DNA from 3 places in the Streptomyces sp. NPDC048420 genome. Region 3 is predicted to be linked to each of the others. Evidence: riboswitches for the same ligand, from Rfam matches in the RefSeq annotation. Region 3 holds a riboswitch; each other region holds the start of a gene.

Region 1 (9,622 bases), on a different contig from region 3:
CACGATCACCACCAGTCGGCCCACTCCCACGTCCGCCTGGGACGTCACCGTCCGGCCCTCGGCGAAGTCGAGGCGGGTCAGGTCCAAGGTGCCCACGCCGGTGCCGAGTTCGTACTCCGGGCGGATGTCCTTCACCGCCGCCGGTGTCCAGTTCGTGCGGACCCAGTGGGTGGTGATGTCCTTCGGCAGGGCGGCGGAGGCGGCCAGCAGGCCTGCCGTGACGATCGCCAGGAAGATCGAGCCCGCTCCCGTACGGCCCAGGAAGGAGCTGATGGCTATGCCCAGGCCCAGGACGATCAACGCGCAGGACAGACCGGTCTGCAGGCTGGTGCCGAGGGCGTGGTCCTCCCAGGTCGCTCCCGTGCCGAGGCCGCCCGCGAGCAGGGCCAGCAGGAAGACCCAGCCGCCGATCCAGCGCGGGCCGGGCGGCTTGGGGCGGCCCGCGTAGGCCGCGCGGATGTCCTCGCGCCGGCTCCAGGAGACCCCCCGGCCGATGTTGACGGCCGCCGCGATGTCGCGGTCGCGGGAGTCCTTCGGACCCCACAGATACCCGGTGCCGCCGACGTGGGTGCCGTCCTTGACGATGGGGTCGCGCCACCAGGAGGGATAACCGGCGGGCACCGGCGGGGCCTGGGCCTCCGGCGGGGCGTCGGCCACGGCCTGGGCGGAGAGCGGGGCGGGGTCGGGGGTGCCGCGGTGGCGCGACCAGTACCCGGCGCCCGCGAGGAGCAGGGAGAGGACCACCGCGAAGGTCACCACGCCGGTGTTGCCCAGCATGGTGAGGAACACTCCGCAGCCGACCAGGGCGAACAGCACGCCGGTCAGCGCCTGGCCGTCGACCCGGCCGGTGAGCAGCTTGCGCACCTCGTTCTCGTCCTCGTCCTCGTACGGGACGAGGAGCCAGGCGAAGCCGTAGAAGATGAGGCCGATACCGCCGGTCGCCGACAGCACCGCCAGCGTGATCCGGAAGATCACCGGGTCCATGTCGCACTGCCGCCCGAGCCCGGCGCACACGCCGGCGAGCAGCTTGTGCGGGCGGTCTCGGCGGAAGCGGAGGGGGGCCGTGTCCTCGGGGGGTGCTGTGTCCTGAGGTATGGGGGTGTCGGTGGTCGTGCCTGCTGTCGTGTCTCCTTCTTTCCGCGCGCCCGCCCGCCTGTGCGTACGCGCGTCCACGCCGGTGTCGGCGGGAGCGCCCGCGCCGGGGCCGGTGCTCGGGTCCGGGCCTCCGCCGGATCCGGCGCCCGTGGCGTGCTGGTGATCTGTCATGTGTCCATGGTGACGGGCGCGAGGCCGTGACGGGAGTCGGAACGACCCTGGCCGGACCCTGATATCGGCCCTGAGAGGGGCGAGGGAAGCGTTCGGAAGGCGCGCCGATCGAAGATCAGGGGAGTCTCGGGGGCGAACCCTGATGCCCCCGCACCCACGCCGTGTGACCATCGATGGCATGCCGGAAGCCGCAGCAGCGCCACTCGTAGAACCGCGGCCGCCGCGCAAGCTCTACCGCAGCAGTGACGGACGCTGGCTGGGTGGTGTGGCGCGGGGGCTCGCCGGACATCTCGGCCTGCCCGTGATCTGGTTGCGGCTGGTCTTCGTCGGCCTGTTCATGGCGGACGGACTCGGCGCCCTGCTGTACGCCGCGTTCTGGTTCTTCGTGCCGCTCGGCGTCGGAGGGGTCGGCGGGCAGAAGCCCCCGTCCCTGGTCTCCACCGAGACCTCACCGGACGGCCGCCGCAGACTCGTCACCCGCCGGCCCGACAAGGGCCAGATCGTCGCTCTCCTCCTCATGGTCGTCGTGGCCATGGTCTTCGTCGGCAATGTCAACGTGGGCAACGGCGCCAGGGCCTACCTCTGGCCCGCCGTCCTCGTCGGCGCCGGTGTCGCCCTGGTCTGGCGTCAGGCGGACAACGCCCGCCGGGCCCGCTGGATGGAGGTGGGCCGCCGCCGGCGCACCCTGACGTTGCTGCGGGCCGCGGGCGGTGTCCTCCTGGTCACCGCGGGTGTCTCCGGAGTCTTCGTCCTGCAGGGCTCCGCCGCGCACCTCGGCTCCGTCCTCCAGGCGGCCCTCGCGGTCCTCGTCGGGATAACGCTCCTTGCGGGGCCGTATCTCGTCCGGATGACCCAGGACCTCTCCGAGGAGCGCCTGATGCGCATCCGCGCCCAGGAGCGCGCGGAGGTCGCGGCCCATGTCCACGACTCGGTGCTGCACACCCTGACCCTGATCCAGCGCAACGCGGAGAACGCGGGCGAGGTGCGCCGCCTCGCCCGAGCCCAGGAGCGTGATCTGCGCACCTGGCTCTACAAGCCCGAGGGCACCGGCAAGGACGAGGCCGACGAACCCACGGACCTCGCCGACGCCGTGCGGCGCAACGCGGCCGAGGTCGAGGACAAGCACGGCGTCCCCATAGAGGTCGTGGTCGTCGGCGACTGCCCGCTCGACGAGAGAACCGGCGCGCAGATGCAGGCCGCGCGTGAGGCGATGGTCAACGCCGCCAAGTACGGTGGCGAGGGCGGCGCCGTACAGGTCTACGCCGAAGTCGAGGGCAGGACGGTCTTCGTGTCCGTCCGGGACCGCGGCCCCGGCTTCGACCTCGACTCGATACCCGCCGACCGGATGGGTGTCAGAGAATCGATCATCGGCCGCATGGAGCGCCACGGCGGCACGGCCCGGCTGCGCGCGGTGCCGGACGGCGGCACGGAGGTCGAGCTGGAGATGGAGAGGGCGGAGAAGACGTCATGAGCGACGAGGGCAACGGCACGGCGGAGGCCACCGGGGGCGCGGACAAGCGTCGGGTGCGCGTGGTCCTCGTCGACGACCACCGCATGTTCCGTACAGGAGTCCAGGCCGAGATCGGCCGGACCGAGGAGACCGGCGTGGAGGTCGTCGGGGAGGCGGCCGACGTCGACCAGGCCGTCACCGTCATCACCGCGACCCGCCCCGAGGTCGTCCTCCTCGATGTCCACCTTCCGGGTGGCGGCGGGGTCGAAGTGCTGCGCCGCTGCGCCCCGTTGATGGCCGACGCCGAGCAGCCCGTCCGCTTCCTCGCCCTGTCCGTCTCGGACGCGGCGGAGGACGTGATCGGAGTGATCCGGGGCGGTGCGCGTGGCTACGTCACCAAGACGATCACCGGCACGGACCTCGTCAACTCCGTCTTCCGCGTCCAGGAGGGCGACGCGGTGTTCTCGCCGAGGCTCGCGGGCTTCGTCCTGGACGCGTTCGCCTCGACGGACGCGCCGCCGGTGGACGAGGACCTGGACCGCCTCACCCAGCGCGAGCGGGAGGTGCTGAGGCTCATCGCGCGCGGCTACGCCTACAAGGAGATCGCGAAGCAGCTGTTCATCTCGGTGAAGACGGTCGAGTCCCATGTGTCGGCGGTGCTGCGGAAGTTGCAGCTGTCGAACCGGCATGAACTGACCCGGTGGGCGACGGCGCGGCGGCTGGTCTGACGCTCACGCCACGCGCGTGGCGCCCGCGAACGGCATCTCGTCGATCGGGGCCACCCGCACCGGGGCCGACGGGTTCGGGGCGTGGATCATGCGGCCGTTGCCGATGTAGAGGCCGACGTGGCTGATGCCGGAGTAGAAGAAGACCAGGTCGCCGGGGAGGAGTTCGGAGCGGGAGACGCGTTGCCCGGCGCCGATCTGGGCGTAGGTCGTGCGGGGCAGGGAGATGCCCGCGGAGCGGTAGGCGGCCTGGATGAGGCCCGAGCAGTCGAAGGCGTCCGGGCCGGTGGCGCCCCAGACGTAGGGGCTGCCGAGCTTGGAGTGGGCGTAGGAAACGGCCGCCGCGGCACGGGAGTTGGGCGCCTCGGCGGTGGCCGCGCCGGGGGATGTCAATTCGTCGCGGGCGCCCGTCAAGGCCCGTGACGCGCGTGTCCCGTCCGCCCCGGCCCCCGTTCCTGCCTCGGCCGGTAGCTGGGACAGCAGTCGGCGGGCCGCGTCCAGCTTGCCGGTGATCGTCTTCTTGTGGCGCTTCAGCTCCGCCTGACGTGACTTCAGCGAGGTCAGCTCGATGTGCGCGGCCCCGCGCAACTGCTCGATCTCCCTGAGCTGTCGGCGTACGTTCGCCACGGAGGTCGCCTGGCGGGCACCGGCCCGTTCGGCGAACTCGGCGCCGTCCAGATAGCGGTCGGGATCGTCGGAGAACGCGAGCTGCATCGCGGGGTCGAGTCCGCCGCCGCGGTACTGCGCCGTGGCGATCGAACCCAGCGCGTCCCGCGCCTCGTTGAGCCGTTCCGTCCTGCGGGCCGCCTCGTCCTGCAGGGTGCCGAGCCGGTTCTCGGCCGCCTCCGCCTTCTCCTTCGCGCCGTTGTACTTCTCGGTGGCGGCCTCCGCCTCCTGGTACAGCTGGTCCACCTTCGCCTTGACCTGCGCCGGCGTGAGCTGCGGCTCGGCGTGTCCGGTCCCGTCGAAGCCCGTCGCGGTCGCCGCCCCCGCGAGGGCGATGGTCGCTGCCGTACGGACCGTATGGCCGCCGGCCGAGCGTTGGCGGGGCTTGCGGTGCGCTGCCACGTGGACTGCACGTCCTTTCGTCGACCGCCCGCCCCGGGGTTCGTCGGCCGTACGACGCCAGGGGGAAGCGGCCGTACGACCGCCCGGGGGCGGTTTGCGCGTCCGGCGGCGGCCTGCACAGGGGGAGCGGACCGCCGCCGGACCTTCTCGGCGGTGGTGGCCGACTGCCGCCCCTGGCCCGGGCGGCGGTGGGGAGCCGGTCACCTGGTGGAGGACGCTAAACCTGACCGTGTCCGGGAGGTAACGCATTGTGCGGAACTGCCGCCAGGGGACCGCGAGGTGACCGAAGGTGACCGGGATCCCGGGTCGGCGCCGTCGACTTCGCGCGAGGCGCTGACCGAAGTCGGGATTTTCGGGCCCATGGGCGGTACGGAGTGCTATGGGCCGCATATATGCAAGATCTACGCGAGGGGGCGGTGCGGATGCCTCGGGCGCTCCCGCATAGGCTCCGACCTCATGGACGTACTCATCCATCTCTTCGTCGGCCTGCACATCATCGGCATCGCCTCGCTGCTCGGCGGTTTCCTCACGCAGATGAAGGCGATGGGCCAGGGCACCGCCCGGTTCGTCCCCGCGATGCTGCACGGCGCAGCGACGATGCTGGTGACCGGGGTGATCCTGGTGGGTCTCAACCAGGCCGACGACCAGCACGTCAACAACATCAAGATCGGCGTGAAGCTGGCCCTGCTGATCGTGATCCTCGGCCTCGTCTATGTGAAGCGGGACGACGAGAAGGTCGACAAGAGTCTGTTCGGCCTGGTCGGCGCGCTGACCACGGCCAACATCTTCATCGCGGTGCTGTGGACCTGAGAGCCGCGCGCGCCTCGGCGACCGCCCCCGCGGCGACGGCGAGCCAGGCCGCCACCGCGATCCACAGCAGCACCTCACCCGGCGTCTTCAGCCACGAGATGTCCACGGCGGCGGAGACGGCCAGGGTCGCCGCCGCGGTCATGCCCATCGGGAACACGGTGGCCCAGCGGCGCACGTCATAACGCGGGCGCGGGCGTAGGAACTCGGCCACGAGCAGTACGGCGTACCAGGCCAGGTCGAGCACCAGCAGGGCGACGGTGACCGCGCGCAGGACGCCGTGGTCGTCGTCGTTCCACAGGTACAGGCGCGCGCTGTCGGCGGCGATCAGCTTCGCGCCGGCCAGCGCCGAGATGGCGAGCGCGCCGCCCGCGATCCAGTGGTCGCCGGGTCCCTCCAGCACCTGGCGCAGGTCGAAGCGGAAGAGCGCGATGCCGTAGAGGACCAGGCCGAGCCAGAACAGCACGAGTGCGGCGTGCGCGAGCCAGGCCGCCGATTCGGCCGCGGCGAGCGTGGCGCCGAGGACCGCGAGGCCCTGGGTGGCCACGCAGCCCAGGAACACCCTGCCGGGCATCCGCCGCGTCCAGTGGCGCACGACGGGCACGAGCAGTACCGGCCACAGCAGCGCGCTCAGTGCCAGCAGCGCTTCGGCGAGGGTCTGCCAACCGAGCGCGGAGAACCGGGTGCCGAGCACCGTGGTCGCCGCCACGGCCGTCAGCGCGCCCGGCGTCTCGGCCTCCGCGACCCAGTGCGCGCGTTCCCGCAGCAGCCGTACGGCGAAGTCGCCGGCCAGTCCCAGCCAGGCCGCGCAGCCGATCACCAGGGCGATCCGCGACAGCGTCTCGTAGCCGGTCAGATGCAGCCCGACTGACAGGATGCCGGTCGCCATCACGGCGGCCCCGGCGGCAGGCGGTCGCTGCGTCCACCAGACGCGCAGGGGGGAGCGGGAGGAGGTGCCGGCCATGGGCCCGATGCTAGGAAGCTCCGCGCGCCGTGCGAGCGGGGCGCGCACGCGCGCGCACGGAAATACGCGCGAGCGCAGGAGCGGGTCAGGGGCGGGTGCGGGTGCGGATATCCGACATGGGAGTGCCGGGACATCCGACACGGGAGTTCCGGACATGGGACACGGGAGCAGGGCCGCCTCTGACGCACGCCGATCCCTGTTGCGTGCCGGGTCGTAGTGCACGCCGGGTCCCTGTGGCAGGGGCGGGCCTGTCTGGCGCGGGTGGGAGGTGTGGCGCGCTCTGATCTTTGTCGTGCCGGTCTGTGACGCCACCCGGCCCCTCTGGCAAGAGGCCGCCCATCTGGCGCGTGCCGGAGTCGTTGCGCCCACTGAACCCCTGTCACACGTCGGACCGCCGCGTAAGCCCGAACTCTGGCGCACGCCGAATCCGGGACGCGCGCTCCTCGACCGCACGGCACGCGCGCGCACGAGGGACGTCTCGTGCTGAGAGGCGTCCTATAGGGCGCGATCGCGAGAGGCACCCTATAGGCGGCGTCTCAGGCCGGCCGTACCACGCTGTGGATCGCCGACTCGCCGTCGTAGTAGATCGACTCCTCGCGGACGTACGCGCCCGGCTTCGGGGCGTGGATCATCATGCCGTTGCCTATGTAGAGGCCGACGTGGCTGATGTCGTCGTAGAAGAAGACCAGGTCACCGGGCTGGGCGTCGGCGAGGGAGACCGTGGTGCCGGCGTTCACCTGGTCGTAGGTGACACGGGGGAGGTCGACGCCGGCGGCCTTCCAGGCGGCCTGGGTGAGCCCTGAGCAGTCGTAGGAGTCGGGGCCGGTGGCACCCCAGACGTACGGCTTGCCGATCTGCGCGCGGGCGAAGGCGAGAGCTTTCGCGGCCTTGGTGGCGTACGAGGAATCGGTCGCCGTGCTGGTGCTGGTACTGGTGCCCGTGCTCGAACCGGTCGAACTCTCCTGCTGGGCCGCCTTCTCCGCGGCCGCCTGCTGCTGCGCCAGCTCCGCGGCCTTGCGGGCCGCCGCCTCCTGCTTCTCCTTCTCGATCGCCGCGAGCCGCGCCTTCTCCTGGGCCGTCAGTTCCGACAGCAGGTCGCGCGCGTCGGCGAGCTTCTTCTGGACGGTCGCCTTGGCGGCCTTCAGGTCGCTCTGCGTCTCGGTGAGCGTCTGAAGGCTCTGGGAGGCCTCCTGGCGCTTCTTCATCGTCTCGGACTGCTCGGAGACGTAGTCGTCGACCGCGCCCTTCTGGCGGCTCGTCAAGCGGCCCATCAGCTGGGTCTGGTCGAAGTAGTCCTGCGGGGTGTCGGAGAGCAGGAAGGTCGCGGTGTCGGGCGCGGCGGCGCCGGTGCGGTACTGGGCGGCGGCGAAGGAACCGAGCTCCTCGCGCGCTTCGTTGAGCTTCTGGGTGCGCTGGGCGACGTCGTCGAGGAGCGTGTCGACCTGCTTGCGCTGCTTGGTCGTCTTCTCCTTGGCCGCGTTGTAGTTGTCGGTCGCCGACTCGGCCTGGCGGTAGAGGTCGTCGACCTTCTTCTCGACCTCTTCGAGGCTCGGCTTGTCATCGGCGGGCGCGGCGTTCGCCGACTGGGACAGCAGGGCCACGGAGGTGAGGGCGGCCGTCGCGAGGGCCGGGGTCCGTATGCCTGCTACGCGCGTACCAGCGGGACGCGACTTGCGGTGCGACGCCAAGGGAGGCGACTCCTTCCAATGCTCCGCCTACCGAGTTAGCTGTCGGGTTCGGGCGAAGTGCTTCGGAAGGTTTGCCCTACGGCCCTCCCCTGCGCGGGAGTCGGCCGATTCACCCCAAGTTCGGTGGGTCCCCGGCTCCGGGCGCACGGCGGCGCTGCGGACTCGGCGGAGGCCGTGCGGCCCGGCGAGGTTCGCCGGAGGGGGTCGTACGGCCTGCCTGGAACGGTAGCCAACCGGTGTGGTCCGTGTGAAGGTTGATGTTCGATATGCCCGATACATTTTCGTGACCTTGGCCCCAAACATTGCCCCGCGTGGCCAATCCGGAGTGATCTGCCACGACTTGGGCGTATTTTCGCCGGAGTGACGACGTCCGCCCGCTTCCTGGGTCTAACTTCCAGCCAGCCGCGGTGGGGTGCCGCGGCCGGTTGGAGGGGTACGGCCATGAGAATGCGCACAGGACTCGTCGTCGCCACGTCGGTCGCGCTCGCCGCCACCGCGGGCATCGCCCCCGCTGCGGCGACGGCCGGGCACGGCGGAGGCAAGCCGGTGATCCGCGTGATCGCCAAAGGCCTCGACAACCCGCGCCAGCTCTCCTACGACGACGGTCACGTGTACGTCGCCGAAGCGGGCCGGGGCGGCAGGAAGTGCGTCGGGGCGGGTCCCGAGGGCGAGACCTGCATCGGGCTCAGTTCCGCGGTCACCAAGATCTACTGGGACGGGGGCGCGTGGAAGCACCGCAGGGTGGTGCAGGGGCTCCCGTCGGGCGCCGCCCCCGACGGCGGTTTCGCGACCGGGGTGGACGGCGTCTCCGCTCTCCACGGCCAGGTCTGGGGCGTCGAGACCTACGCCCCGCCGGAGGCCGGGGTGCCGACCAAGCCGCCCTGGAACACGCTCGGCAAGCTGCTGCGCGTCGGACACGGCAAGGCGAGGATCGCCGCCGACATCACCGCCGTGGAGCTGAAGTACAACCCGCACAAGGCCTCCGTCGAGTCCAATCCGTACGCCGTCCTCGCCCTGCCCGACGGTCGGAAGATCGTCGCGGACGCGGCGGGGAACGACCTGGTCGTGGTCTCGCGGCACGGCAAGGCGCGGCCCTTCACGGTCTTCCCGGACCACGACAGGAACCAGTCCGTGCCGACCTCCCTCGCCCTTGGGCCCGACGGCAAGCTCTATGTCGGCGAGCTGAACGGCGAGGCGGCGAAGCCCACCGCGCGCGTGTGGAAGGTCGACCCCTGGACCGGGAAGATCCTCGGCTGGAAGTCCGGCTTCGGCTCGATCAGCGGAATCGCCTTCAACGACGACGGCGACCTGTACGTCAGCCAGCTCTTCGCCGGCGTCGTGACGAAGGTCTCGCACGGCAAGCGCACGCAGGTGAAGGTCCCGTTCCCGGCGGGCGTCGCCGTCGACCCCTACGACGGCAAGGTCTACGTCTCGGCCTGGTCGATCGCCGACCGTGACGGCACCGTCATGGAGGGCAGGAAGACACCGGGAGGCCAGGTCTGGAAGATCCTCGGGTTCTGATCCGAGTGGATGTTCTCAGGGCGGCGGCGGGGTGTCAGTGGGGCACCCTAGACTCGGAGAGCGATGAGCAGCCTCTTTGACGACAGCTTCCTGGCGGACCTCCAAGCCCCTCGGGCCCATGGGGAAGAACCGC
Region 2 (9,622 bases), on a different contig from region 3:
GCTGGGCCGAGGGCCTCCACGCCCGCCCCGCTTCCATCTTCGTCCGGGCCGCCACGGCCGCAGGTATCCCGGTGACGATCGCCAAGGCCGACGGCAACCCCGTCAATGCGGCCTCCATGCTGGCCGTGCTCGGCCTGGGCGCCCAGGGCGGCGAGGAGATCGTGCTCGCCTCCGACGCCGACGGCGCGGACGCGGCTCTCGACCGGCTCGCGAAACTGGTCGCCGAGGGTCTTGAGGAGCTTCCCGAGACCGTCTGAGTGCCGGTGCCCTGAAAAGCACCGAGGGGCTCGTCCGAATTATCGGACGGGCCCTTCGCATTTCCCTTTCACAGGCAGCAGAAATACTCCCCCGCGAATTACTCCTCTTTGTATACGGCGCCCGTGTTAATGCCGCAGACCCGTCACGTTTACAGGAGGTTGCGAGGTCCTCACACGGTCCGTGCGGTCGGGCCCCGAGGGGAACCTCAGACGGTGCGCCGCACTGGAGCGCTCGGTGTGCAGCGCCGTGATCGCCCGCGCGCGGTCCCCGTCCCCGCGTGCCACCGCGTCCACGATCGCGCCGTGCTCGGCCCAGGACTCCGCCGGGTTGGCGGGCGCCTCCACCACGTACATCCAGGCGATCTTGTGCCGCAGCTGGGTCAGCATCGAGGTCAGCGCCGGGCTGCCGGAGGACTGGGCGAGCGTCTCGTGGAACCAGCCCCCCAGGGAGCGCAGATCCTCGCTGTTGCCCCGCCTGGCCCGTTCCTGGCCCAGTCGGACCAGGCCGCGCAGCACCTTCAGATGGGCCTCGGTGCGCCGCTGGGCGGCCCGGGAGGCGCCGAGCGGTTCGAGGAGCATGCGCATCTCCAGGAGGTCGGCGCCCTCCTGCTCGGTCGGTTCCGCGACGCACGCGCCCGCGTGCCGCCGCGTCACGACGAAGCCCTCGGCCTCCAGCGTGCGCAGGGCCTCCCGGACGGGGACGCGGGAGACGCCGTAGCGGCGGGCGAGCAGTTCCTCGGTGAGCCGGCTGCCGCGCTCGTAGACACCGGCGACGATGTCGTCCCGGATCGCCGTGCATACCGAGTGCGCCGGAATACGCATGTCCGACCTCCGCCTTAATCCCCGTGAAACGTCTCCGATTGACGTGTGTTCAGTGACTCTATTGCAATCAGCGGGAATTTCCGACGCCGGACCGGAATCCAGGGATATTTTTTGGACAGCGGAGGGACTGAAACGACGAAAACCCCGGCTCACGGGGAGCCGGGGCCTCGGGGGTCTCGCGGTACGTCGTCAGACGTTCACGCCGTGCGAGCGCAGGTAGGCGACGGGGTCGATGTCCGAGCCGTACTCGGCGGTGGTGCGGGCCTCGAAGTGCAGATGCGCTCCGGTGACGTTGCCGGTCGCGCCGGACAGGCCGATCTGCTGGCCCGGGGTGACCGACTGGCCGACCGAGACGCCGATGGACGAGAGGTGGCCGTACTGCGTGTACGTCCCGTCGGCCATCCTGATCACGATCTCGTTGCCGTACGACCCGCCCCAGCCGGCCTCCACGACGGTGCCACGGCCGACCGCGTGCACGGAGGTGCCGCTGGCGGCGTGGAAGTCGACACCGGTGTGGCTGCCGGAGGACCAGAGGGAGCCGCCGGTCTTGTAGCCGGTGGAGATGTAGGAGCCGGAGATCGGGGCGACGAAGGCGTTGAGGCGCTTGCGCTCGGCCTCGCGCGCGGCCCGCTCCTTGGCCTCGCGTATCTCCTTGGCGCGTGCCTCGGCCTTGCGCTTGGCCTCCGCCGCCGCCTTCTTCTGCGCGGCGGCCTGCTCCTGGGCGACGGCCTGCGCGTCGATCTGCTCGGCCAGCGAGGCGCCGGCGCTGACGACGGGCATGAGGCCGGTCTGTTCGACGGAGTTGACGGAGTTGTCGGCGGCGAACGCCGGTGCTGCGATGGTGCCGATGACGCCGGTGGTGGCGAGGGCCGCGACTCCCGCCGCGCGGGCGGTGGTGCGCTTCATCCGGCTGGGACGACGGTGCTTCCCGGTGGCGCAGGTGAACGCCATGTAGTGGCTGGTCCTTTCCTTCCTTCTCGCCTACCGGGTTAGCTGACGGGTTCGGAGCAGGAAGGTCTCCTACGGACCCCCTCGCGGCTCGCGCGGGCGTCCGATTCACCCCAGGGACTTACCATTTGGGTCCCCGGCTCCCCTGGCTCGCGCCATGCGGGGACTCGGCGATGACTGTCCGGTGCCGCGGGCGCGGCGCGGTGCCTGACGGACAGCCCAGAGGACGCTAAGCGGGCACACTTTCAATCCCCAAACCGATCACGGTTTTTGTAGCGCATCCCACAGGGCAGACAGGCAACCTCCTGCCCAATTCGGACATCTAAGAGACTCGGACATCCAAGGGGCCCTGGTGACGCCTCCGTCACCAGGGCCCCTGTACGGCGCTCGCTCTACTCGGCCGTCACGACCTTCACTTCACCGATGCCGAGGGCCTCGACGGGCTCCTTGATGGCAGCCGCGTCGCCGACCAGGATCGTCACGAGGCGGTCCACCGGGAAGGCGTTCACGACGGCCGCGGTGGCCTCCACCGTGCCGGTCGCGGCGAGCTGCTGGTACAGCGTCGCCTGGTAGTCGTCCGGCAGGTGCTGCTCGACCTGGTCGGCCAGCGTGCTCGCGACGGCCGCAGCGGTCTCGTACTTGAGCGGCGCCACACCGACGAGGTTCTGTACGGCGACATCCCGCTCGGCGTCGGTGAGACCGCCCTCGGCGAGCGTGCGCAGCACCTTCCACAGGTCGTCCAGGGCGGGACCGGTGTTCGGGGTGTCGACGGAGCCGCTGATGGCGAGCATCGCGGCGCCCGAGCCGTCCGGGGCGGACCTGAGGACCTGCCCGAACGAGCGCACGCCGTAGGTGTAGCCCTTCTCCTCACGCAGGACGCGGTCCAGGCGGGAGGTGAGGGTGCCGCCGAGGCAGTAGGTGCCGAGCACCTGGGCTGGCCACACGCGTGCGTGCCGGTCGGCGCCGATGCGGCCGATCAGCAACTGCGTCTGGACGGCGCCGGGACGGTCCACGATGACGACCCGGCCGGTGTCGTCGGCGGTCACCGGCGGCACGGGCCGCGGCTTGCCCGTGGAACCGGTCCAGGAGCCGAGGGTGTCGCCCAGCAGTGCGTCCAGGTCGATGTCGGTCAGGTCGCCGACGACCACGGCGGTCGCGGTGGCGGGGCGCACGTGCTTCTCGTAGAAGCCGCGCACGGCCGCCGAGTCGATGTTCTCGACCGTCTCCTCGGTGCCCTGGCGCGGGCGCGACATGCGCGAGTCCGCCGGGAACAGCTCCCTGGAGAGCTCCTTGGCGGCGCGGCGGGACGGGTTGGCCAGCTCGTGGGGGATCTCGTCCAGGCGGTTGTTGACGAGCCGCTCCACCTCGCTGTCCGCGAAAGCGGGCGCCCTGAGGGCGTCGGCCAGCAGACCGAGCGCCTTGGCGAGCCGGGAGGCCGGCACTTCGAGGCTGAGGCGGACGCCCGGGTGGTCGGCGTGCGCGTCGAGGGTGGCGCCACAGCGCTCCAGCTCGGCGGCGAACTCCTCGGCGGAGTGCTTGTCGGTGCCCTCGGAGAAGGCGCGCGCCATGATCGTGGCCACGCCGTCCAGTCCGGCCGGCTCGGCGTCCAGGGGCGCGTCCAGGAGCACCTCGACGGCGACGACCTGCTGGCCGGGGCGGTGGCAGCGCAGGACGGTGAGGCCGTTGTCGAGCGTCCCGCGCTCGGGGGCGGGGAAGGCCCAGACCTTGGGCTCGCCCGCCTGCGGCTGCGGGTGGAATTCCATCGCGGCGAGCTCGGTCACTTGGCCGCCTCCTCGTTCTCGTCGGTGGCTTCTACGGTCGCCGCGGCTTCCGGGTCCTCGGCGGCATCCTCGGCACTGTCGGCGATCTCGGCCGGTGCGGTGGGCTCGTAGACGAGCACCGCGCGGTTGTCGGGACGCAGCTTGGCCTTGGCGACCGCCTGGACCTCCTCGGCGCTCACCTCCAGGACGCGCTGCACGGCGGTGAGGGCGAGCTGGGGGTCGCCGAACAGGACGGCGTAGCGGCACAGTTCGTCGGCGCGGCCCGCGACGGTGCCGAGCCGGTCCAGCCACTCGCGCTCCAACTGGGCCTGGGCGCGCTCCATCTCCTCGGCGGTGGGGCCCTCCTCGGCGAACCGGGCGAGCTCCTCGTCGATGGCGGCCTCGATGACCGGCACCTCGACGTCACCGGAGGTCTTCACGTCGAGCCAGCCCAGGGAGGGCGCACCGGCCAGCCGGAGCAGTCCGAACCCGGCCGCGACGGCCGTACGGTCGCGCCGTACGAGCCGGTTGTAGAGGCGGGAGGACTCACCGCCACCGAGGACGGTGAGGGCCAGGTCGGCCGCGTCCGCCTCACGCGTGCCGTCGTGCGGCAGCCGGTAGGCGGCCATCAACGCGCGCGCGGGGACCTCCTCCTCGACGACCTCGCGCAGCTGCTCGCCGATGACCTCGGGCAGGGTGCCGTCGCGGGGCGCGGGCTTGCCGTCGTGCGAGGGGATGGAGCCGAAGTACTTCTCGATCCAGGCGAGCGTCTGCTCCGGGTCGATGTCGCCGACGACCGACAGGACGGCGTTGTTGGGCGCGTAGTACGTGCGGAAGAACGCGCGCGCATCCTCAAGCGTGGCCGCGTCCAGGTCGGCCATCGAGCCGATCGGGGTGTGGTGGTAGGGGTGGCCCTCCGGGTAGGCGAGCGCGGTCAGTTTTTCGAACGCGGTGCCGTAGGGGACGTTGTCGTAGCGCTGACGACGCTCGTTCTTGACGACGTCGCGCTGGTTCTCCATCGACTCGTCGTCGAGAGCCGCCAGCAGGGAGCCCATGCGGTCGGCCTCCAGCCAGAGGGCGAGCTCCAGCTGGTGGGTCGGCATGGTCTCGAAGTAGTTGGTGCGCTCGAAGCTGGTGGTGCCGTTGAGCGAGCCGCCCGCGCCCTGGACGAGCTCGAAGTGCCCGTTGCCGTGCACCTGCTTCGAACCCTGGAACATCAGGTGCTCGAAGAGGTGAGCAAGGCCGGTACGCCCCTTGACCTCGTGGCGCGAACCGACGTCGTACCAGAGGCACACCGCCGCGACCGGGGTCAGATGGTCCTCGGAGAGCACCACGCGCAGGCCGTTGGCCAGGCGGTGCTCGGTCGCTGTCAGGCCCCCGGTGCCTGCCTGGTCTGTGGCCGTGTGACCCATGGGCATGTACGTCCCTTCGATCGCGGTCGCGGTCGTGGCAACCGCGGTTTGTAGAGCTGTTTTCCTGCCGGTCCTGCCACTGTATGCAAGCGTGCGGACCCTCGGTGAAGTTCCCGGGGCGCGTACGCCCACAGCGGATCGCGTAGCCTGCGGGCAACCGTGAGCAAGGCGCTGCGTGGGCGCCGGGCCGGGCGGCTCAGTGCGCGCCGGCCCTGCGGCTCAGCCGGGTCCCGGCCCGGACTGTCAGTGCCGCGGTCCACAATGGTCCGCGTCAGAACCCGTTCACGCTTCAGCAAGAGTGAGCCAAAGGGCCGATGTGAGCGACCCGTAGGCGAGCGACCAGAAAAGAGGAGCCGGCAGCGATGGCCCGCCGCAGCACGAAGACCCCGCCGCCCGACGACTCGTACGAGGAGCGGATCCTCGACATCGACGTCGTGGACGAGATGAAGGGCTCGTACCTCGAGTACGCGTACTCGGTCATCTACTCCCGCGCGCTCCCGGACGCCCGCGACGGCCTCAAGCCGGTGCACCGCCGCATCGTCTACCAGATGAACGAGATGGGCCTGCGCCCCGACCGCGGCTATGTGAAGTGCGCCCGCGTGGTCGGCGAGGTCATGGGCAAGCTGCACCCGCACGGCGACGCGTCGATCTACGACGCCCTGGTGCGCATGGCCCAGCCCTTCTCGATGAGCGTGCCGCTGGTCGACGGCCACGGCAACTTCGGCTCGCTGGGCAACGACGACCCGCCGGCCGCCATGCGGTACACAGAGTGCCGCGCCGCCGAGGCCGCGACCCTGATGACGGAGTCCATCGACGAGGACACCGTCGACTTCGCCCCGAACTACGACGGCCAGGAGCAGGAGCCGGGAGCGCTGCCCGCCGCCTTCCCCAACCTCCTGGTGAACGGCGCCTCGGGCATCGCGGTCGGCATGGCCACCAACATGGCGCCGCACAATCTCAACGAGGTCATCGCGGCCGCCCGCCACCTGATCCGCTACCCGAACGCGGATCTGGACGCCCTGATGAAACACATCCCGGGCCCCGACCTGCCCACCGGCGGCCGGATCGTCGGCCTCTCCGGCATCCGGGACGCCTACGAGACGGGCCGCGGCACCTTCAAGATCCGCGCGACGGTCGCCGTCGAGACGGTGACGGCCCGCCGCAAGGGCCTGGTCGTCACCGAGCTGCCCTTCACGGTCGGCCCGGAGAAGGTGATCGCCAAGATCAAGGACCTGGTCGGTTCGAAGAAGCTCCAGGGCATCGCCGACGTCAAGGACCTCACCGACCGTGCCCACGGCCTGCGCCTGGTCATCGAGATCAAGAACGGCTTCGTGCCGGAGGCGGTCCTGGAGCAGCTCTACAAGCTGACGCCGATGGAGGAGTCCTTCGGCGTCAACAACGTGGCGCTGGTGGACGGACAGCCCCTCACCCTGGGCCTCAAGGAGCTCCTCGAGGTCTATCTCGACCACCGCTTCGAAGTGGTGCGCCGCCGCAGCGAGTTCCGGCGCACCAAGCGGCGCGACCGGCTGCACCTGGTCGAGGGCCTGCTCACGGCGCTCGTCGACATCGACGAGGTCATCCGGATCATCCGCTCCAGCGACAACTCCGCGCAGGCGAAGGAGCGCCTGATCGAGCGCTTCTCGCTGAGCGAGATCCAGACGCAGTACATCCTGGACACGCCCCTGCGGCGCCTGACCAGGTTCGACCGCATCGAGCTGGAGTCGGAGCAGGACCGGCTGAACGCGGAGATCGCCGAGCTGACCCGGATCCTGGAGTCGGACTCCGAGCTGCGCAAGCTGGTCTCCGCCGAACTGGCCGCGGTCGCCAAGAAGTACGGCACCGAGCGGCGTACGGTCCTGCTGGAGGCCGGAGCGACGGCCCCCGTGGCCGCCGTGCCGCTCCAGGTGGCGGACGACCCGTGCCGGGTGCTGCTGTCCTCGACGGGGCTGCTGGCCCGTACGGCGAACGGCGAGCCGTTCCCGGAGGAGCCCGGCGGCAAGCGCGCCAAGCATGACGTGATCATCTCGGCGGTGCAGGCCACCGCGCGGGGCGAGATCGGCGCGGTCACGTCGTCCGGGCGTCTGCTCCGCCTGAACGTCATCGACCTGCCGCAGCTCCCGGAGGCGGCCGCGAACCTCTCGGGCGGCGCCCCGTTGTCGGAGTTCCTCTCCCTGGAGGACGGCGAGACGCTGGTCTGCCTCATCACGCTCGACGAGTCCTCCCCCGGGTTGGCGCTCGGCACCGAGCAGGGCGTCGTCAAGCGTGTGGTGCCCGACTACCCGACCAACAAGGAGGAGTTGGAGGTCATCACCCTCAAGGAGGGCGACCGGATCGTCGGCGCGGTCGAGCTGCGCACCGGTGAGGAGGACCTGGTCTTCATCACCGACGACGCTCAACTCCTGCGCTACCAGGCGGCGCAGGTCCGCCCGCAGGGTCGTCCGGCGGGCGGTATGGCGGGCATCAAGCTCACCGAGGGCGCGAAGGTCATCTCCTTCACGGCGGTGGACCCGGCAGCGGACGCGGTCGTCTTCACGGTCGCGGGGTCGCGCGGCACGCTCGACGACTCCGTCCAGACGACGGCCAAGCTCACTCCGTTCGACCAGTACCCGCGCAAGGGCCGCGCCACGGGCGGTGTCCGCTGCCAGCGGTTCCTGAAGGGCGAGGACTGCCTGTCCCTGGCCTGGGCGGGCGCCGTCCCGGCCCGTGCCGCGCAGAAGAACGGCACACCGGCCGACCTCCCGGAGATCGACCCTCGTCGTGACGGCTCTGGCGTGTCGCTGGCGAAGACGGTGTCGGTGGTGGCGGGACCGGTCTAGAACCCGGGGTCCTGGTCGTCGGGATCCTGTACGTAGCGAAGGACGCCCCACATGCCGTGCTCATCGGCCTGCGGGGCGTTCGCGTCCCGCTTGCACGCCTCCAGCTCCTTGCCGAGGGCGGGGGCGTCGATGCCGGTGCCGATGAGGACGAGCTGGGTGAGACGGGCGTCGCCGGGCGCCCAGGCCTCCGGGTAGAAGCGCAGGAACCGTCCCACGGCGTGCACGGCGTAACGGTTGCGGACGTCGCACGGCCCGAAGTCGACGTATCCCTTGATCCGGTAGAGACCCTCGGGCCTGCTGTCGAGGAAGGCCATGAACCGACGGGGGTCGAGGGGGGCGTCGGAGGTGAAGGAGAGGGTGTCGTAGCCGGTGTGCAGGTGGCCGCTCTGGTCTTTGAGATCGTGGGTGTGATCGTGGAGGTCGTCGAAGGAGAGCTGTCCGATGCGCTCCTCGCTGGGCCGGCAGTCGAAGAGGAACTCGGGGTCGATGCGGCCGTAGGTGGCGGGGACGACGGCGGCGCGGTCGACGAGAGACCGGACGGTCTTCTGGACGCGCTCGGCGTCGGCGGCCCGGTCGAGCTTGTTGACCACGACGAGGTCGGCGAGGGCGAGATGCCGGTCGAGCTCGGGGTGCTTGGCGCGGGTGTCGTCGAATTCGGCGGCGTCCACGACCTCGACGAGACCGCCGTAGACGATCCCCGGCTGCTCACTGGCGAGCACCATGCGCACGAGTTCCTGCGGCTCGGCGAGGCCGCTGGCCTCGATGACGATGACATCGATGCCGGTGTCGGGGTGGGCGAGCCTGGCGAGGTAGCCGTCGAGTTCGGTGACGTCGACGGCGCAGCAGAGGCAGCCGTTGCCGAGGGAGACGGTGGAGTCGCCGAGGGCGCCGGCGACGGCCATGGCGTCGATCTCGATGGCGCCGAAGTCGTTGACGACGGCGCCGATACGGCTGCCGCCGCTGCGGTGCAGGAGATGGTTGAGGAGGGTGGTCTTGCCGGAACCCAGGAATCCGGCAAGCACGACGACCGGGATCTGCCGGGGGCTCCCGCTCGGCTTGCTCAACGTGCGACCTCTTTCGCGCTGCTGCGTGCACCGGATCGCGATCCCGGCGCACGGCGAAGGTTTCCGTGCCGGACCAGGATACGAGCCGGAATAATCACTGCGAAGTGAACGATTGTTAGCAGCACTTGCGGGGCAGACGTTGGGCAAGGCGCCGGTTCGTGCGACCCTCACTTCCCTCCGTGCGCCTCCTCTCCGCCTCCCCCGCCGATCAGAGCCGCTCGGCACCCTGGGAGACGGCAAGCGCCGCCCACCGCTCGCCGGTCCCCATCAGTCGACCCGCACCCCGACGACCGGCGGACGGCCGCCTGAATCGGGGGTTGACATGGCCACACGGAAGCGTGGAGTACGGGGGCTCGCCGCTCCTTTGGCAGCCGGCCTCGGCCTGGTGACAGGAGCGCTCGCCGCTCTGACCGCACAACAACGCGCGCTTCACACCCTGCGCCTACGCCTCGCCCTCCTGGAGGAGCGGGTGGTGGACGGCCAGCGCCACGCCAACCTGGCCAATCAGCAGCGCCTGCACTGGGAACTCCTGAGCAAGGCCAT
Region 3 (9,622 bases):
CTTCACCGTGGTGCCCATCGGGTACGCGATCTGGCTGAGCCTGCACAAGGTCCAGGTCAAGGGCATCGGACTCGGCAAGGGCGCCCGCGAGCAGGTCTGGAACGGCATCGGGAACTACACCGACGTCCTCAAGGACTCGGAGTTCGGCCACAGCGTGCTGCGCGCCTTCGGCTACGGCCTCATCGTCATCCCGACCATGCTGGGCCTCGCGCTGCTGTTCGCGCTGATGCTGGACACCCCGAAGGCCCGCAGTGCGCCCTTCGCGCGGCTGATGATCTTCCTGCCGTACGCGGTGCCCGGCATCATCGCCGCCCTCATGTGGGGCTTCCTCTACCTGCCGGACGTCAGCCCCTTCTACTACCTGCTCGACAGGTTCGGCCTCCCGCAGCCCGACCTGTTCGACGGCGGCAACCTCTACCTCTCCTTCGCGAACATCGCGGTCTGGGGCGGCACCGGCTTCAACATGATCGTCATCTACACCGCTCTGCGGGCCATCCCGCCGGACATCTACGAGGCGGCCAGGATCGACGGCGCGAGCGACCTGAAGATCGCCCTGCGGATCAAGATCCCGATCGTGATGCCCTCCCTGGTGCTCACCTTCTTCTTCTCGGTGATCGCCACCCTCCAGGTCTTCACCGAGCCGATGGCACTCAAGCCGCTCACCAACGGCCTGCCCAGCTCGTGGAGCCCCCTGATGGCCATCTACGACAAGGCCTTCCTGCAGTCCGACATCTACGGCGCCTCCGCCACCGCGGTCGTCCTGGCCCTGGCCACGTTCGTCCTCTCCTTCACCCTGCTGCGCATCTCCGACCGCTACACCCGGGAGGACCGGGCATGACCCCCCTCACCCTCAGCGCCGACACCTCCCGTGGCGGCCGTCGCACCGCCTGGGTGCCCACGATCGTGCTCATCCTCGGCGCGCTGTACTGCCTGATCCCCATCGCCTGGGTGATCATCGCGGCGACCAAGGACCGCTCGGAGCTCTTCTCCACCTTCACCCTCGCCCCCGGCAGCGGCTTCTTCCAGAACCTGAGCGACCTGACCGCCTACCGCGACGGCATCTTCTGGAAGTGGATGGCCAACTCGGCCTTCTACGCCGGTTTCGGCGCCCTTCTCTCGGCCGCGGTCTCCGCCGCCGGCGGCTACGCCCTCGGCCGGTTCGCCTTCCGGGGCCGTGAGGCCATCTTCAAGATGATCCTGGCCGGCGTGCTGGTGCCGTCCATCGTGCTCGCCGTACCGCAGTACCTGCTGCTGTCGGAGCTGGGCATGGCCGACTCGTACTGGTCGATGCTGCTGCCGTCGATCCTGTCGCCGTACGGCGTCTACCTGGTCCGCATCTACGCGGCCGCGTCGGTGCCCGCCGAGCTCATGGAGGCGGCCCGTATGGACGGCGCGAGCGAGTGGAGGATCTTCTCGCGGATCGCCGTACCGATGATGATGCCGGGCCTGATCACGGTGTTCCTCTTCCAGTTCGTGGGGATCTGGAACAACTTCCTTCTGCCCTACGTAATGCTCGCCGACGACGAGAAGTTCCCGATCACCCTCGGCCTCTACACGCTGCTCGCCCAGGGTGCTTCGCAGCCGGCCCTCTACACCCTGGTCATCACCGGATGTCTGCTCGCGATCCTTCCGCTGATCGCGCTCTTCCTGGTGATCCAGCGGTTCTGGTCCCTGGACCTGCTGAGCGGCTCGGTCAAGGCCTGAACGACCCTTCTCTTGCTGACGTCTCTAGCTGACGAGGAACATGACCACCAGCGCGAACGGCCGCCGCAGGCCTCCCACCATCCACGACGTGGCCCGGGAGGCGGGTGTCTCGCGGGGCACCGTCTCCCGGTTCCTGAACGGCGGCCACTACGTCTCGCCCGCCGCGCGGCGGGCCGTGGAGGCCGCCATCAAGAAGACCGGGTACGTGGTCAACCGGCATGCGCGCAGCCTGAGCACGGGCCGGTCGGACTCGGTGGCGTTCCTGCTGACGGAACCGCAGGAGAAGTTCTTCGAGGACCCCAACTTCAACGTCCTGTTGCGGGGTTGCACCGAGCGGCTCGCGCAGCACGACATCCCGCTGCTGCTGATGCTGGCCGAGAGCGACGACGACCGGCGCCGGCTGACGCGGTACATCACTTCGGGTCACGTCGACGGGGTGCTGCTGCTCTCCAACCACAGCGGTGACCCGGTCGCGGCCGAACTCCACGACGCCGGGATCCCGTTGGTGGTCTGCGGCAAGCCGATCGGGCTCGGCTCCAAGGTGAGTTACGTGGCGGCCGCCGACCGCGAGGGCGCGCAGGAGATGGTCCGCCATCTGCTCGCCGGTGGCCGGCGCCGCGTCGGCATGGTCACCGGGCCGCTGGACATGCCGGGCGGCCCCGACCGGCTCGCCGGCTACCGGGACGTGCTCGCCGACGCGGGCCTGCCGTACGACCCCGCGCTCGTGGTCGAGGGCGACTTCCGGCGCAGTGGTGGCGAACGGGCGGCGCGGCGGCTGCTGTCCCAGGCCCCCGACATGGACGCCGTGTTCGTCGCCTCCGACCTCATGGCCCTCGGTGTCGTCAACGTCCTTCAGCAGTCCGGGCGTTCGGTCCCGGGTGACATCGCTGTCGGCGGTTTCGACGACTCCCCGGCGGCCACCGCCATCACCCCCGCCCTCACCACCATGCGCCAGCCCTTCGACCGCATCAGCGCCGAGATGGTCCGCATGCTCCTCGCCCAGGTCACCGGCGAGGACACGGCCGGGGTGATCCTCCCGACGGAACTGGTGATCCGGGACTCGGCGTAACCGCTCCACGGGATCCACGGAGGAACCCACGGCCCCCACCGCCGGACGCTGGAGGCGCGCCGACGCCCTGGTGCGGGCCAGGGCCCGTGATCCGCTGGGGTCGGCGGCGTATCTGCTCCGGCGGAAGCATCGGGAGCCCGCGGCCCGGATCGCGCGGGATGATGGCTTGTGTCGGCGCCCTGGTGCGGGGGCAGGGCCCGCGTCCGCTGGGGTCTTCGGCCGCGCTCGCGCGGTTTGCGGCGCATCCGCTCCGCCGGAAGCACCCGGGAGCCCCCAGCCCGGACCGCGCCGGACGATGGATCGTGTTGGTGTCCTCACGCAAGGCCCGTGGCCCGCAGGGGTGTTCGGGCCGTGCCCCGTGCGGTTCGTCGGCCGTGGTCGTGCCGTGCCGCCGCACACCCGGAACCGGAACTGCCGTCAACGGATGTGAAAGCAGCAGCCGTCCGGTTCGCGTCGAGTCGGAGGGGCCAACCATCCGTATTCTCTGATCATGGCCGCCTCCACCGCATATTCACTGATCGCCACCGACCTGGACGGCACGCTGCTGCGTGCCGACGACACCCTCTCCGACCGGTCGTTGGCCGCGCTCGCGCGGGTGGCGGCGGCCGGAGCCCGGCATCTCGTCGTGACGGGACGGCCGGCACCCAGAGTGCGGCCGCTGCTCGACGACCTCGGCAGCACGGGGCTCGCGGTGTGCGGACAGGGCGCGCAGGTGTACGACGCCGGCGCGGACCGTCTGCTGTGGTCGGTCACCCTGGACCGCGAGCTGGCCGAGACCGCGCTCGGCAAGATCGAGGCCGAGGTCGGACAGGTGTACGCCGCCGTCGACCAGGACGGTGTCGACGGGCTCACGCTCATCGAGCCGGGATATCTGATGCCCCATCCGACCCTGCCCGCCGTGCGGGTGGGCCGCCGCGACGACCTGTGGTGCGCGCCGATCAGCAAGGTGCTGCTGCGCCATCCCTACCTGTCCGACGACGAGTTGGCGGTGACCGCGCGCTCGGTGGTGGGCTCACTGGCCACGGTCACCATGTCCGGGCCCGGGACCGTCGAACTCCAGCCATGCGGCATCACCAAGGCCACCGGTCTCGCGCTGGCCGCCGAACACCTGGGCCTGGGGCCCGAGATGACGATCGCCTTCGGGGACATGCCCAACGACATCCCCATGTTCGACTGGGCGGCCCACGGCGTCGCGATGGCCAACGCCCACCCCGAACTCAAGGCCGTGGCCGACGAGGTGACCTCGTCGAACGAGGACGACGGCATCGCCGTCGTCCTCGAAAGACTGTTCCCCGAGGCGTAGTTCCTAGTACGCGCCCCACACGTTGTCGATCGACCCGTACCGCTGGGCCGCGTAGTTGCAGGCCGCCGTGATGTTCGCGACCGGGTCGTACGGGTCCCACGAGGTGTTGGCCACGTGGTACGCGTTGAACGTCGGGTCGATCACCTGGAGCAGACCCTTGGAGGGCGTGCCGGCGGCCGCGTTGGAGTCCCAGAGGTTGATGGCCCAGGGGTTGCCGGAGGACTCGCGGATGATGTTGCGGTAGATGCCGTTGTAGGAACCGGGAATCCCGTGCTCCGCCATGACGGCCAGGGAGGCCCGGATCCAGCCGTCGAGGTTGTTGGCGTAGCCGAGCGTGGTGGCGGTCTGCACGGTCGGGGTGGCCGCGGACGCGGTGGTCGCGCCGACGAGGGGCAGCGCGAGTACGGCGATTCCGGTGCCGGCGAGGGCGAGCTTGCGGACGAGACGGTTCGTGCGGGGAGCGCGGTGCTGAGCGGCAGCGGGCATGGCGAAGTTCCTCTCCGTCGCCTGCGAGGTGAGCTGTCGGGTTCGGGCGGGAGCTGCCCGGCCACACCTGCGAAAGGCGCGACTTCACCCCAAGCCGTACCGGTATGTCCGAAGACGTCCGGTCCGGCGACCTACCTGGTTCCCCCGCTCCTGCCGTGGTTCTCGGTGGGTGTACGGGCGGTGGCAGGATTCGGCGTCCGCCCGACAGGCCGGGAACGTATGCGAGAGCACATGTCCGGAACAAGTGGCGAATTCACATGCCGTGCCTATTGACCTTGGTACGGGGCATTTGAGGCGCTTGATCCTTTGCGGACGCAAGCCTCAACTCGCGCGAAGAGAAGGCGGATCGTTTGATTCCGGATATCCGTCGAACCGCCGATCCGAGTGAGCCAAGTCACGCCTGTTCGCAAGACGTGCAAAACGGGCAAGATGCCCAACTCATAGTCAACCGGCCGTCCGTGGGATCCGCTTCTCCCACGTCCGGTGGAACACCACCTCGCCGCCGTCGGTGCAGACGACCTCGTTCGAGGTGAGGAAGTCCGTTCCGTCGCAGCTGATCTCCGAGCGGGTGCGGACGGTGGTGTCCCAGGCGAGTTCCGGGCGGTGCAGCCGGATCGACCAGTCCGAGCGGGCGCGCGCCGACAGGGGGTCCTGCTCGTGGATCGTGTACGTCTCCAGCGCGTCCTCGGTGAACTCGAGCCCGTCGGGGTACACGCGCGTGCCGCCGTATCGCGGGTCGACCTCAAGACGCCACTGGCCCTTGGCGACGTCCCGCACGACCAGGCGCTCGGGCCGGGGCTCGTCGAGCGTCACAGGATAACTGACCCCCAGCGGCGCGGCCTGCTCCGGCTCCTCGAAGGCGATCTCCGAGGCGATGTCCGCATCGATGTCCGCGTCGATGTCCGAGGCGGCTCCACGCACGCGTACCGGCAGTTCGAGGAAGCTCCCCGCGGGCTCCAGCGTGAACCCGGCCTGCGACTCCGGCTGCGGCCAGATCCAGGGCCAGTACGCCGAGGACACGGCGAGCCGGATGCGGTGGCCGGGCGGGAAGGCGTGCCCGATGCCGTTCAGCTCGAAGGACACCTCCTGGGTGGCCCCCGGCTCCCAGGGCACCGCCCGGTCCCGGCCATGGCGCGCGGAGAGGTTCAGCACCCCGCGCGTGACCAGGGTCGACGACCCGTCAGGGGCCACGTCGCACAGCCGCGCGACGACCTGCCCGCGCGACACCTCCGAGGTCACCCTCAGCCGCACCCGCGGCCGCCCGAGGACCCACGTCTCCTCGCCCACCGCGAACTCGAAGCAGGCCGAACGGGCGTCCTCCTCCCGCTGGTCCGGCGGCAGGTCGGCGTCGTTCCCGAACGGGAAGAACCGGCCCGCGTCCACGCCCGTGTGCTGCGGGGAACGGACCAGGACGGGGGCGCCCTGAAGGCCGTACGACACCGTCGTCACGTTCGGGGAGGGCCAGGCCGGCTCGCCGACCCAGCGGCCCGGCAGAGTGTCGTAGACCGTGGCCGGGGGGTGGGAGTCGCTGACGTAGGAGCGCAGGAGCGGTTCCCGCATGACGCCGGTGTCGACGCCCTTGAGGTGCTGGTCCCACCAGCGCAGGGTCTCCTGGAGGAAGCCGATCGCCGGGCCGGGCGGCAGGCCCCGGTCCGGGTACTGGTGGGACCAGGGGCCGACGATCCCTCGTACGCGGTCCTGCGGCAGGTGCTCGACGAGTCTGAGGACCGTGTCGCGGTACGGGTCGTGCCAGCCGCCCACCGCGAGGACGGCCGCGTCGATCGCGCCGTAGTCCTCGCAGACGCTGCCGTGGCGCCAGTAGTCGTCGCGGGTCTGGTGGGCGAGCCAGGTGTGGATGAACGGGTCGACCTGCTCCAGGCGCTTGAGCCACATCTCCCGCCAGGCGTCGCCCACATGGAGCGGATCCGGCGGCCTGGAGACGAAGGCGAGCATCGTCGCCGCCCACGCGTGCATGTCCACCGCGAGGACGGAACCTCCCATGTAGTGCACGTCGTTGTCATAGCGGTCGTCGGTGGAGCAGACGGTGACGACCGCCTTGAGCGGCTCGGGAGCGAGGGCCGCGATCTGGAGGGAGTTGAAGCCGCCCCAGGAGATGCCGAACATGCCGACCCGACCGTCGCACCAGGGCTGTGCGGCAAGCCAGTTGACCACTTCGACGCCGTCGGCCAGCTCGGTCGGCGAGTACTCGTCGCCCGGCATGCCCTCGCTGTTGCCGTGCCCGCGCACGTCCACGCGGACGGAGGCGTAGCCGTGGCCGGCGTACCAGGGGTGGCGCTGCCAGTCGCGTGGCGCGGTCCAGTCGGTGAGGCGGTACGGCAGGTATTCGAGGATCGCGGGTACCGGTTGGGGGGTGAGGGGTCGCCACACGCGTGCGTACACGAGCGTCCCGTCCCGGAGCGGGATGCGCACGTCCTCGTGGGCCGTGTCGTAGGGGAAGGACGTACGGATGTGGATGCTCATCGGGTGACCTCAGTGGACGGGGTGCATGGTGCGGCGCAGCCAGGGCGTGGCGGCGATCACGGCGAGGCCCGCGGCCACCGCGATCGCGCCGTTGACGCCGAAGTAGGCCGGGTGGGAGACGTCGTCGTAGAGCTTCACCGTCTGGGCCTGGATGCCGTTGGCGAGGGCGAGCGACAGGAACCAGAGGGACATGGTCTGGCTGGCGAAGGCCACCGGGGCGAGCTTGGTGGTGGCCGACATGCCGGAGGTCTCCAGGAGGATGTCGCCGAGGCCGAGGAGCAGGTAGGAGCCGACGATCCACCAGGCGGACATCAGGTAGTCGCCGCTGCCGTGCCCGCTGGTCGGCAGAGCCATCAGCAGGAACGACAGGCCGCCGAGTACCACCCCGATGGCGATCTTGTTGGAGGCGTGCGGCTGGCTGTGGCCCATGCGCACCCACAGGGCGGCGACCACCGGCGCGAGCCCCACCTCGAAGGCGCCCAGCGCGGAGGCGTACCAGCTCGCCGGGAAGTCGAAGCCGAGGAGGGTCGTCTCGGCGTTCGTGGAGGCCAGCAGCATCATCGTCGAGTAGGCCTGGAACAGGATGAAGTTGAAGACCGTCGAGGCCAGGAAGAGGGCGATGTACGGCTTCAGGCGTCCGCGTTCCTCGGCGGTGACCCGGGGGCTGCCGAACATCACCGCGAAGTAGCCGACCGGGGCGATCACCGAGATCAGGGTGAGCAGGTCGACGAAGCGGTCCATGGTGAGCCAACCGGCGAGAGCGAGGGCGGTCGCGAGGACGGCCAGGACGACGATCGTCGCGATGATCAGGCGAACAGCCCTGTGCATTACCTGGGGCGCGAGCGCGAACTCCGCCTTGTTCCTGCGCCCCGCCAGGTGCCGGCGGCCCAGGACGTACTGGACCAGTCCGAACGTCATGCCGATCGCCGCCGCCGAGAAGCCCCAGTGCCAGCCCCTGTGGTCGCCGAGCCAGCCGGTGATCAGCGGGCCCGCGAAGGCGCCGATGTTGATCGCCATGTAGTACAGCGCGAAACCGGCGTCCCGGCGGTCGTCGTCGGTGGCGTAGAGCTTGCCGACCATGGTGGCCACGTTGGGCTTCAGAAGCCCGGTACCGGCGCTGATGAGGCCGAGGCCCACCCAGGTCATGGTCCCGGTCGGGACGGCCATCGCGTAGTGGCCGCAGGCGATCAGGACGCCGCCCCACAGCACCGCGCGGTACGAGCCGAGGATGCGGTCGGCGAGCCAGCCGCCGACGACCGAGACCAGGTAGACGAGGGTGCCGTAGGCCGCGGAGACGGACGCGGCGGTACCGGCCGACATGCCCATGCCGCCGCTCGGCACCGTGTCGGCGAAGTACAGGACGAGGATGGCCTGCATGCCGAGGAACGAGAAGCGCTCCCAGACCTCCAGACCGGAGAGGGTCAGCAGGCCCTTGGGCTGGCCGAAGAACGCGGTGTCGTCCTGGGTGGGAGGCTTGCCGCCGGGCTCTTCGGGCTCGATCTCGACTTCGGTTCGGGACACGGGCGGCTACTTCCCTACAAGTCGATAGATATCCGTTCTTTTCAGGTGATCAAAAACATACCGGCCGTGATCCGATACCGCCTGGCATGGACGGGGCGGGCGCTATCGGTGATCCAAAGGTGACCGGATACGCTGACTTGAGTGATGGCAGCGACCTATCGACATTCCGCGTAACCGCCAGTAGACACCAGCAGACAGGAGACCCCTCGTGACCGTCGTCGGGCCGTTCGGGCTGAGCGTGCGGGACCAGGCTCTGGAAGCCGATGTCCAGGCCGGAATGACGGCTGTCGAGGAGGGACTGCTCGAAGCCACCAAGAGCGAGGTCCCCTTCATCACGGAGGCCGCCCAGCATCTGGTGCGGGCGGGCGGAAAGCGGTTCCGGCCGTTGCTCGTGATGCTCGCCGCCCAGTTCGGTGACCCCTACGCGCCGGGGGTCGTGCCGTCGGCCGTGGTGGTGGAGCTGACCCACCTCGCGACGCTGTACCACGACGACGTCATGGACGAGGCCGAGGTCCGCCGCGGCGTCGACAGCGCCAACACCCGCTGGGGCAACTCGGTGGCCGTGCTGACGGGTGACTTCCTGTTCGCGCGCGCCTCGCACATCCTGGCCGACCTCGGCCCCGAGGCGGTCCGGGTGCAGGCGGAGGCGTTCGAACGCCTGGTCACCGGCCAGATCCTGGAGACGGCCGGGCCGCAGGACGGCCGGGACCCGGTCGAGCACTACCTCGACGTGCTCGGCGGCAAGACGGGCTCGCTGGTCGCGGTCTCGTGCCGCTTCGGGGCGATGATGTCGGGCGCCGACGAGACGGTCGTGGACGTCCTGACCCAGTACGGCGAGCGCCTCGGCGTCGCCTTCCAGCTCGCCGACGACGTCCTGGACATCGCCTCCGACTCCCACGAGTCCGGCAAGACCCCGGGCACAGACCTGCGCGAGGGCATCCCCACGATGCCGGTGCTGCGGCTGCGGGAGCGGGCCGCGCGGCTGGGTCTCGCTGAGGACGTCGCCCTGTGCGAGCTGCTCGACTCCGACCTCACGGACGACACCCGGCACGCGCAGG

What was found. A riboswitch is a leader RNA that binds a small molecule or an ion and turns the genes downstream of it on or off. The one in region 3 is predicted to bind cyclic di-AMP.
Positions count from the first base shown of each region.
Region 1: another riboswitch for cyclic di-AMP. It lies ahead of AB0D34_RS29270 (NlpC/P60 family protein); the one in region 3 lies ahead of AB0D34_RS42640 (transglycosylase SLT domain-containing protein).
Region 2: another riboswitch for cyclic di-AMP. It lies ahead of AB0D34_RS12015 (M23 family metallopeptidase); the one in region 3 lies ahead of AB0D34_RS42640 (transglycosylase SLT domain-containing protein).

Region 1 covers NZ_JBEZKG010000016.1:93,089-102,710, reverse strand. Annotated here, with positions in the region: gene AB0D34_RS29300 (PspC domain-containing protein) at 1-1,266, opposite strand, end outside; gene AB0D34_RS29295 (PspC domain-containing protein) at 1,445-2,737, shown strand; gene AB0D34_RS29290 (response regulator transcription factor) at 2,734-3,444, shown strand; gene AB0D34_RS29285 (NlpC/P60 family protein) at 3,448-4,509, opposite strand; gene AB0D34_RS29280 (hypothetical protein) at 4,966-5,319, shown strand; gene AB0D34_RS29275 (tellurite resistance/C4-dicarboxylate transporter family protein) at 5,297-6,280, opposite strand; gene AB0D34_RS29270 (NlpC/P60 family protein) at 6,817-7,968, opposite strand; cyclic di-AMP (ydaO/yuaA leader) riboswitch at 7,976-8,146, opposite strand; gene AB0D34_RS29265 (ScyD/ScyE family protein) at 8,410-9,489, shown strand; gene pcrA (DNA helicase PcrA) at 9,553-9,622, shown strand, end outside.
Region 2 covers NZ_JBEZKG010000006.1:64,999-74,620, forward strand. Annotated here, with positions in the region: gene AB0D34_RS12005 (HPr family phosphocarrier protein) at 1-257, shown strand, start outside; gene AB0D34_RS12010 (GntR family transcriptional regulator) at 384-1,079, opposite strand; gene AB0D34_RS12015 (M23 family metallopeptidase) at 1,269-2,030, opposite strand; cyclic di-AMP (ydaO/yuaA leader) riboswitch at 2,044-2,210, opposite strand; gene AB0D34_RS12020 (pitrilysin family protein) at 2,420-3,808, opposite strand; gene AB0D34_RS12025 (pitrilysin family protein) at 3,805-5,199, opposite strand; gene AB0D34_RS12030 (DNA topoisomerase IV subunit A) at 5,562-8,015, shown strand; gene AB0D34_RS12035 (GTP-binding protein) at 8,012-9,079, opposite strand; gene AB0D34_RS12040 (DUF6082 family protein) at 9,402-9,622, shown strand, end outside.
Region 3 covers NZ_JBEZKG010000039.1:253-9,874, reverse strand. Annotated here, with positions in the region: gene AB0D34_RS42660 (sugar ABC transporter permease) at 1-838, shown strand, start outside; gene AB0D34_RS42655 (carbohydrate ABC transporter permease) at 835-1,704, shown strand; gene AB0D34_RS42650 (LacI family DNA-binding transcriptional regulator) at 1,745-2,773, shown strand; gene AB0D34_RS42645 (HAD family hydrolase) at 3,264-4,076, shown strand; gene AB0D34_RS42640 (transglycosylase SLT domain-containing protein) at 4,080-4,562, opposite strand; cyclic di-AMP (ydaO/yuaA leader) riboswitch at 4,568-4,740, opposite strand; gene AB0D34_RS42635 (CocE/NonD family hydrolase) at 5,007-7,037, opposite strand; gene AB0D34_RS42630 (peptide MFS transporter) at 7,053-8,564, opposite strand; gene AB0D34_RS42625 (polyprenyl synthetase family protein) at 8,773-9,622, shown strand, end outside.